Regions from separate parts of the Peribacillus frigoritolerans genome, predicted to be linked through region 1. Evidence: riboswitches for the same ligand, from Rfam matches in the RefSeq annotation. Region 1 holds a riboswitch; the other holds the start of a gene.

Region 1 (4,200 bases):
CGAAAGTAGTCAGAATGCACTTGATAAATCACTTCTGGATTTTCAAGTAATACACGTGCAGACCAGAGCGGGTCGTCCAAATCACATCCATGCCTCTCAAGCTCTGTAGCTAAAGCTCCGTCCAAAATCATGACTGAATGATCTCGTAAAATAGCGTCAATTGGGTTAGTTTTATTGTTCATGATCTACTCCTCTTTTCTTTATATGTTTTTGTCACATAATAACTTCCATAGCAAAACAAAATAAATGGAATGCCACAATATAGTGCAATTCGTTGTGTAGGATCAAATGCAATTCCTATGCAAGAAGCCAGGCATAGCATAAAAGAAACGATTGGTACGAGTGGATATAATGGCGTTCGATAAGCCAAGTCATTTACTGAATTTCCTTCTTTTATATATCGTCTGCGAAATAGAAACTGTGACACGCTAATACTCATCCAAACTACAACCACGGCTAGTCCAGAAATGGATACAAGCACTATGTAAACAGTATCCGGTGCAATAATACTCGAGAACAGGGCTAAGCAGCCGCCCAACATACTGAAAAGGACTGCAAAAATCGGAACTCCCCGTTTTGTCAATTTTGCAAATATTGGTGATATAGTTTCCTTATCTGCAAGTGACCAAAGCATTCTGGATGATGCATACAGTCCTGAGTTTGCAGCAGATAAAATGGCAGTTAATATAACAAAGTTCATAATATCCGCTGCATATGGCACACCAATCCGTTCAAGAACTGCCACAAAGGGGCTTTCTAATACGCTTGCATCCGAAATAGGCAATAATGCGGACAATACAACGATGGTTCCTACAAAAAAGATAATCAATCTCCATAATGTCATACGGATTGCCTTTGGTATCGTTTTTTCTGGATTCACAGTTTCTCCAGCTGCAATTCCGATTAATTCAGTTCCAGAGAATGCGAAATTCACCGCAAGCATCGTCATTAGAATGGCAAAAGCACCATTCGGAAATAAACCTTCACTTGTAAAATTGGAGAATAACGGAGCGGATTGTGAATGAATTATTGGAATAAAACCTAGCATTGCCGCTGCTCCCAAAATAATAAAAATTACAATGGCAAATACCTTAATAGACGCAAACCAGAATTCGGATTCAGCGAAAAATTTAACGGTCCACGCGTTTAATGCCAAGACCAATATGGCAAATAGTGCACTCCATATCCAGACATTGATTGATGGAAACCATCTCTGCATCAACAATCCTGCAGCCGTGAATTCCGATCCTAGTGCAACAGTCCAAGTTAGCCAATACAACCAGGCTACTGTATACCCTGTCCCAGGACCTATGTATTTAGCTGAGTAGCTATGAAACGCACCTGTCTCGGGCATATGTACTGCCAGTTCACCCAGACATAGCATGACTAGATAAACCACTAATGCCCCAATCAGATACGAAAGGATGGTGCCGAATGGGCCAGCCTGTTGAATCGTATAACCCGAACTTAAGAATAAACCTGTTCCAATCACCCCGCCAAGCGATAGCATTATTATATGCCGTGCCTGCATTTTCCTTTGAAAATCATGATTCCTTTTGTTCTCCATTCTTACTCTCCTTTATCTTGCACCCAGAAAAAACGAAAACGCACTCTAAAAAAGAGTGCGTTACTGACAAATAAACACGTACGGTCTTATCTATCAAGGTTTCACCCCCTGGAATTAGCACAGTGTCATTGCAGACCTGTTGCTGAGGTTTCATAGGGCCAGTCCCTCCACCTCTCTGGATAAGAAGTTATTTTTTTATAACTTTATCAATCTATGCAAAAATTGTCAAGTTTTGTTTCGGTCTGTAAAGACTTCCTTTAAAATCCATACGATCATCGCACCTTTGGCATAGATATGAACTTGTTTTTGGAACAGTCGCTTACAGTATTAGAATTGCAGATAATGCTAACCGGGAATAATTTTAAAAAAATGACGACACCTTAAAAGATGACGCCATTTTTTCTTTCTTATTCCTTAAGGTCGTTGTATTTCAAATAATTCCCCTAGTTTTGTATAAGTATGACCCGCTAATCTTGCTACAGGTTTTAGCCCATTCTGGTCAATCCGGCCATTATGGTAAATCTCCTGCTCTATATGATAGCAGACTATTTTCCCTATCAATAAATCACAACCAGGTTTATTCTTGGAACCTGCCAATGGTATCGCATGCTCCAATGTGCATTCAAAGCGTACCTTCGCTTCTTGCAATCCTGGTACCGACACCTTCTCACTAACAGCCTGAGTGAAATTGGTAAGACCCAATTCACTTTCGTCAGACGGGAGTTCCTTGGCCGTTCGATTTGCATCAGCAACATTATCTTCATCAGTGATATGAACAACGAATTCACCTGTTTGAATTGCATTTCGGGCAGTGTCCTTCGAAGCTCCTTCTTTCCGTTGAACAGAAATGGAAATCATAGGAGGATTGGAACTGACTATGTTAAAAAAACTGAACGGAGCTATATTGATTGTACCGGTTTCGGATTGTGTCGTAACCAGGGCTATTGGTCTCGGTATGATGCTTCCAGTCAAAAACTTATAATTCTCCCGTTCAGTAAGACTTTCAGGATTAACTGAAATCATCTTCATCCCTCCCATTCTTATAAAAAGTTCTTTTGAAACCATGAACTTGCTGCATCAACCTCTGAACGTGTTAACTGATGACCGTAATTTTCCCAGTGAACATCCACCGCAGCACCAGCTTGCAGTAAAATTTGATTAAGTTCATCAGTTTCTGCTGCCGGGCAAATCGGATCGTTTTTACCTGCAGCAATGAATACAGGTATATCCGAAAGGGACGGCAAAGCAATCCCGCGTCTAGGCACCATTGGATGATGAAGAATCGCTCCTTTTAATGCCCCTTCAAAATGGAACATCAAACTTGCTGCTATGTTTGCACCATTAGAATAACCTAATGCCACCACTCTGTCACGATCGAAGTCATATTGTCCGGACGCTGATTCCAAGAAGTCATAAAGCTCCTTCGTACGGAAAATCAAATCTTCTTCATCAAAAACTCCTTCAGCCAGCCGGCGGAAATAACGGGGCATTCCGTTTTCAAGTACATTTCCCCGTACGCTGAGTACGGATGATCCCGGTGAAACCATTTCCGATAATGGCAAGAGATCCGTTTCCGTTCCTCCAGTGCCATGTAAAAGCAAAAGCAACGGTGCATCTGGATTACTTCCTTTTTGAAAAATATGCTTCATCATTTATCCTCCTCTAGTACTCTCGGCACTGCCGGCAGTAACGTTTTCTCCATGATCTCCCTTTTTTCTTCAAGCCAGGGCGGCAGCATTAATTTACTACCCATCGTTTCCTTCGTTTCATCATGAGCAAAGCCAGGTGGATCTGTGGCAATTTCAAAGAGTATGCCTCCATCTTCCCTGAAATAAATGGCATCGAAGTATTGGCGGTCTGTAAAGGGTGTCACGCCATAGCCATGGTTTGCGATATGCTCCCTCCATTCTTTATGATCTTCATTATCGCTTGCACGCCATGCAAGATGATGGACAGTTCCCACTCCGATTTTCCCATTTGGCAAAACAGTTTTTTTAACATCTACCAAATTTCCGATGTCCGATGTGGATTTGAAGCGGATGAAATCACCCTCTTCCCCCATCTTTTGCAAACCCATCACTTCCTCTAATAGTTCCATCGTTTTGATCGGTTTCGACGTCAATAATACCGCACCGCCGAATCCCTTGATCGCCTTGTCAGCTGGTACACCGCCGAATGACCACTCGCTATTTTTACCTTCTTTACGCTCAACCAGTTCAAGTTGCAATCCATGTGGATCCTGAAATCCCAGATAATCCTCGCCGAAGCGTGAGATCTTTTCAAAGTCAATATTAAATTTACCCAAGCGCGTTTCCCAGAAGCCCATTGAACCTTCCGGAACGGCATATGTTGTAATCCCCACTTGTCCGGAGCCAATTGTCCCTCGGTATGCCCCAGGCCAAGGAAAGAAAGTGATGATAGTGCCCGGTGAACCTGATTCATCTCCGAAATATAAATGATAGGTGCCTGGATCATCAAAATTAACGGTTTTCTTCACCATACGCATTCCCAGCACTCCAGCATAAAAATCCACATTCTCTTGAGGATTGCCTACAATTGCGGTTATATGATGTATTCCTGCATTTTGCTTTTGCATGCCGATTACTTCCTTTCCCGTTGATTAATTTGTTGAT
Region 2 (4,200 bases), 1.9 Mb from region 1:
GGTAGGGAGCCTTGAGCCCCCATTTCGAAAAGCATTATGCGAAGCAATCGGTGCACCCGAATTGTATGACCTCAGCATGAAAAGCGATGAAGAAAGCGGAATTAGATTTAAAACGGCCATCCGACTGGCTTTCCTTGAAAGAGATTTTCATGAATGGCAGGAAATATTCGCTGATTTCGAGGCCTGTGCAGAACCAGTGCTGACCTTCACCGAAGCGGCCGAACACCCCCAATTGAAGGAAAGGGGAATGATCGTCGAGGTACCTGACGGAAAAGGAAATGTCCAGAAGCAAATCGCCTGCCCATTCAAAACATCGGTTTTCACCCCTGAATATAAACATACAGGCTTGAGGCCAGGACAAAACAACGCAGAAATTCTTCGCACCCCCAATCGCTAAATAAAGATGTAAAGGCTATCACTATTCTAAATTTATTTGGAAGGAGATAGCTTTTTTTGAAGGCCAGAAAAAGCAGGAGGAAGGACGGATAAAGCTGAGATAGGTCGAAATAATCGGAGGAAGGACGAAATAAGCAGGAGATAGGTCGAATTAATCGGTGGAAGGTCGAATTAAGCTGGAGATAGGTCGAAATAATCGGAGGAAGGTCGAATTAAGCAGGAGATAGTCTAAAAAACCCTGATGTCAGACCAAATTAAGTTGGAAACAGCCCGGATTAAGCAGAAGAGAACAAATTATCCTCTTAGCACTTGTGGAAAGCAACATATGACCACTGTGAAAATTTACTAGTTATAACTAGTGTGGGCAGGGTATCAGAGTAGCATCCTGTTAAGAAAATTGCTCTAGTAAGGAGGGTTGCTTAAACATGTTTGGTCTCTCTGATATCATTAAATTTCTATTTTCCTTTTTTTTGATCATGCCGATCGTTACGCTGATACATTTGAGCGGGCATATTTTCTTTGTTACGATCTTTGGGGGATCAGAAAAGAAAATCTTGATCGGTTGTGGCAATAAAATTTTCGCCTTTCGGAACATAGAAGTAAGGAAATATTATTTTTGGAATGGGACTTGCGAGTTCAAGGGATTGAAACATGATAATCGATTGACGAATACGCTGATTTATTTAGGGGGGGCTATCTTTAATTTAGTCAGCATGCTGATCATATATAGCTTAGTGTATCAGAATATCCTGGACAGCTCGGTAATCTGGTATCAATTTATCTATTTTTCTTTTTATGTTTTGTTTTTCTCCTTGTTTCCGATGTATTTCTCGGACGGGTCGCCTAGTGATGGGAAGGCTGCGGAATTGGCCTTGAGGAACAAGCTGGAAGATAGGGTGACGGATGATATATTTGTGAAGAAAATGGATGATGATGATAGTTGCAAGTAAAAAGGGGACGTGCTGGTGAGCGTTCTTTTTTTGTTGCTTTCGGCTTTGAATGTCTTTTACGTTTTTTATATAGTATAAACCTAATCGGCACACTTATCTAATGCCGATTAGGTTGTTGAATCTTGTAAATCAGAATTAAAGTTTTCGGAAAAAAATCACTCCCATACTTCTTTTGCTATATCAACGACGAATTTCAGCTTTTCCCATTGCTGTTCTTCCGTTAGCTTGTTGCCGTGATGGGTGGAGGCGAAGCCGCATTGCGGGCTTAAGCATAATTGTTCGAGAGGAACGAAGTCTGACGCTTCCTTGATGCGAGCCTTAACTGCTTCCTTTTCTTCGATTTCTCCATTTTTTGAAGTGACGACACCCAATACGACCCGTGCCCCGCCATTTGGAATGTATTCCAATGGTTTGAAATCCCCTGAGCGTTGATCATCATATTCCAAGAAGAATCCATCCACTTTTTCTTTTGCCAATAAAGTTGGGGCGATATGGGCATAGCTTCCTTCAAACGCCCATGTCGACTGGTAGTTTCCACGACATAGATGGGTAGTGACGACAAGGTCTTCTGGTTTTCCTTCCAATGCGCCATTAATGACACGAAGTGCAAGATCAATTAACTGTTCCCTCGTATATTTTCCATCTTTGAACTGGAAATCTGGAGCTGAAAGCCTGGCAATATATACATCATCCAATTGAAGATAACGCACACCTGCTTCATAAAAGGCTTTCAAAGCATGCTGATACGCCTTGATGATATCATTTGCATAATCTTCAATATCAGGGTAGATGTCTTCATTATGAATGCCTGCAGCAAATAATTGATTCGGACTGGGAATGGTTTGTTTGGCAACGGCACGTCCGTTCACGATTTTGTCCAATTCAATGAAATCACGAATGAAGGGATGTTCAGGGTTGAATGAAACCTTCGCGATATTGCGAACATTATATCTCTCTGTTTCCACACCATCGAATGTGAGGCCTTTTTCAGTTACATAACCCTCGATGCCATTTAAATGTTCGAGGAAGTCAAAGTGCCACCATGTTCGTCTGAACTCACCGTCCGTAACGGCCTCTAAACCAACTTCAATTTGTTTATCGACAATCCGTTTGATTTCTTCGGTTTCAATTTCACGAAGCCGCTCTGCTGAAAGGGTACCCTCCCTAAATTGCTTTCTGGCAATATGTAAACGTTCCGGTCTTAATAAACTTCCGACGTGATCGGCCCTGAATGGCGCTTTCGTTAATGTGATTGACATGTTGCATTCCTTCTTTCCTTTTAAAAATAAAAAACCTCTTCTTAAAGATAAGAAGAGGTGTTGGCAACAAAGCTATATACTCTTCTTATCTTCAAGTTTTTACACTTCTGGAATTAGCACAGTACATGAATAGTCTGTTGCTGAGGCATCAAAGGGCCAGTCCCTCCACCTCTCTGGATAAGAGTTGTCTATTAAATTAATTATGACTATACAGGTAGTTTTTATAAAGGTCAAGAGTTGGAGGTTGAATATTTAGAATATACCGTTTATTAATTCACGCTTAAATGTTAACGGCATCAGGTAATCCGGCATATGCTTTGAGTGGGGAGGGAATGCAAGGATGAGTCCATTCAAAAGCGGCATACCGATAACGGTAACTGAAGCCATGATAGAGAGAATCATAAAAATGAAATCATATGGTCAGGATATTAAAGTCAAGATTACGCCTAAGCATATTGTGCTTTCCGGAACGATGGAAGTGAAAAAAATGATGTTTAAGAGAGACGTAGCTTTCCGGATTACATTGAAACCGGTTCATGTGGAAAAAAGAACAATTTCATTTGAATTAGTGGAAATGGAACCCATTGACAGGAATTTCATCAACCAAAGGATATTTAACAGACCGCCATTTTTTGAATATGAAAAAAGAGCGATCAAAATGAATGTTAATGCTTGGAGCATCGTGCGAAAAATTCCCATTGGCACAATTAAATTGTATGAACTCGTCGAAGGAGCATTGAAAATGAAACTTTCTTTATGATTTAAGGGGATATTTTACATATATCCTTAGCCGCAATCTATAAAGGGTGTGCCAGGTATGATAGTGTTAAGATGACATGGTTCATGAAAAAAATGTGTTTGATAAATCAAGCTCTTTAAAATATACTAAATGACTTGAAGTTTTGAGTTTTTCTGGGAATGAGGAGGATAATGATGGATCAGAAGATTTTGCCTGCTTCAGCAAGCATGAAGGATTTTGAAAGATTTCTAGAAAGTTCCTATGAAATAGGTGTGTTTCTTGATTTGCATATCTCACAATTGAAAAATGTAAGTATGATGGCAAAGCAGCATAATAAGAAAATGATTTATCATGTCGATTTGATCCATGGCATAAGAAGTGATGAGTACGCGACAGAATTCATTTGTCAGGAATATAACCCCTATGGGCTGATTTCGACTAAATCAAGCGTTATATTGAAGGCGAAGCAAAAGGGGGTCATTGCCATCCAGCGAATCTTTTTAATAGACTCACATGCGCTTGAGAAAAGCTATAAGCTGGTGCAGAAAACCAAGCCGGATTATATCGAAGTATTGCCGGGCGCTATGCCATGGATGATAAAAGAAGTGAAGGAACGATTGCAGACACCGATATTTGCAGGTGGCCTCATACGTACTTCGGATGAAGTCCTGAATGCCCTTGATGCCGGCGCCTCGTCAATCACCACTTCAAAAACTGAATTATGGGATATCGTCTAATAGGGAAAATTGAAAAAAATTACAGAAAAATAGATTAATTTTTCACAAATTATTGACAGCGTTTTCATAACCTAGTATATTTTACAGTACAAGTTAATATATGTGACGGAGACTAGGAG

What was found. Region 1 has a riboswitch for S-adenosylmethionine ahead of mmuP (S-methylmethionine permease). Riboswitches for the same ligand answer to the same signal wherever they lie in the genome.
Region 2: it holds a riboswitch for S-adenosylmethionine, as region 1 does, so the genes downstream of both, ABOA58_RS24670 (5-methyltetrahydropteroyltriglutamate--homocysteine S-methyltransferase) here and mmuP (S-methylmethionine permease) in region 1, are expected to answer to the same signal.

What each region holds. Positions count from the first base shown of each region.
Region 1 is NZ_CP158190.1:3,049,289-3,053,488, forward strand. Features, by position in the region: gene mmuM (homocysteine S-methyltransferase) at 1-182, opposite strand, end outside; gene mmuP (S-methylmethionine permease) at 179-1,567, opposite strand; SAM riboswitch class I at 1,651-1,753, opposite strand; gene ABOA58_RS14925 (flavin reductase family protein) at 1,982-2,590, opposite strand; gene ABOA58_RS14930 (alpha/beta hydrolase) at 2,608-3,216, opposite strand; gene ABOA58_RS14935 (ring-cleaving dioxygenase) at 3,216-4,163, opposite strand; gene ABOA58_RS14940 (ring-cleaving dioxygenase) at 4,188-4,200, opposite strand, start outside.
Region 2 is NZ_CP158190.1:4,980,835-4,985,034, reverse strand. Features, by position in the region: gene ABOA58_RS24680 (CaiB/BaiF CoA transferase family protein) at 1-397, shown strand, start outside; gene ABOA58_RS24675 (hypothetical protein) at 822-1,346, shown strand; gene ABOA58_RS24670 (5-methyltetrahydropteroyltriglutamate--homocysteine S-methyltransferase) at 1,502-2,605, opposite strand; SAM riboswitch class I at 2,688-2,789, opposite strand; gene ABOA58_RS24665 (hypothetical protein) at 2,946-3,365, shown strand; gene ABOA58_RS24660 (glycerol-3-phosphate responsive antiterminator) at 3,539-4,081, shown strand.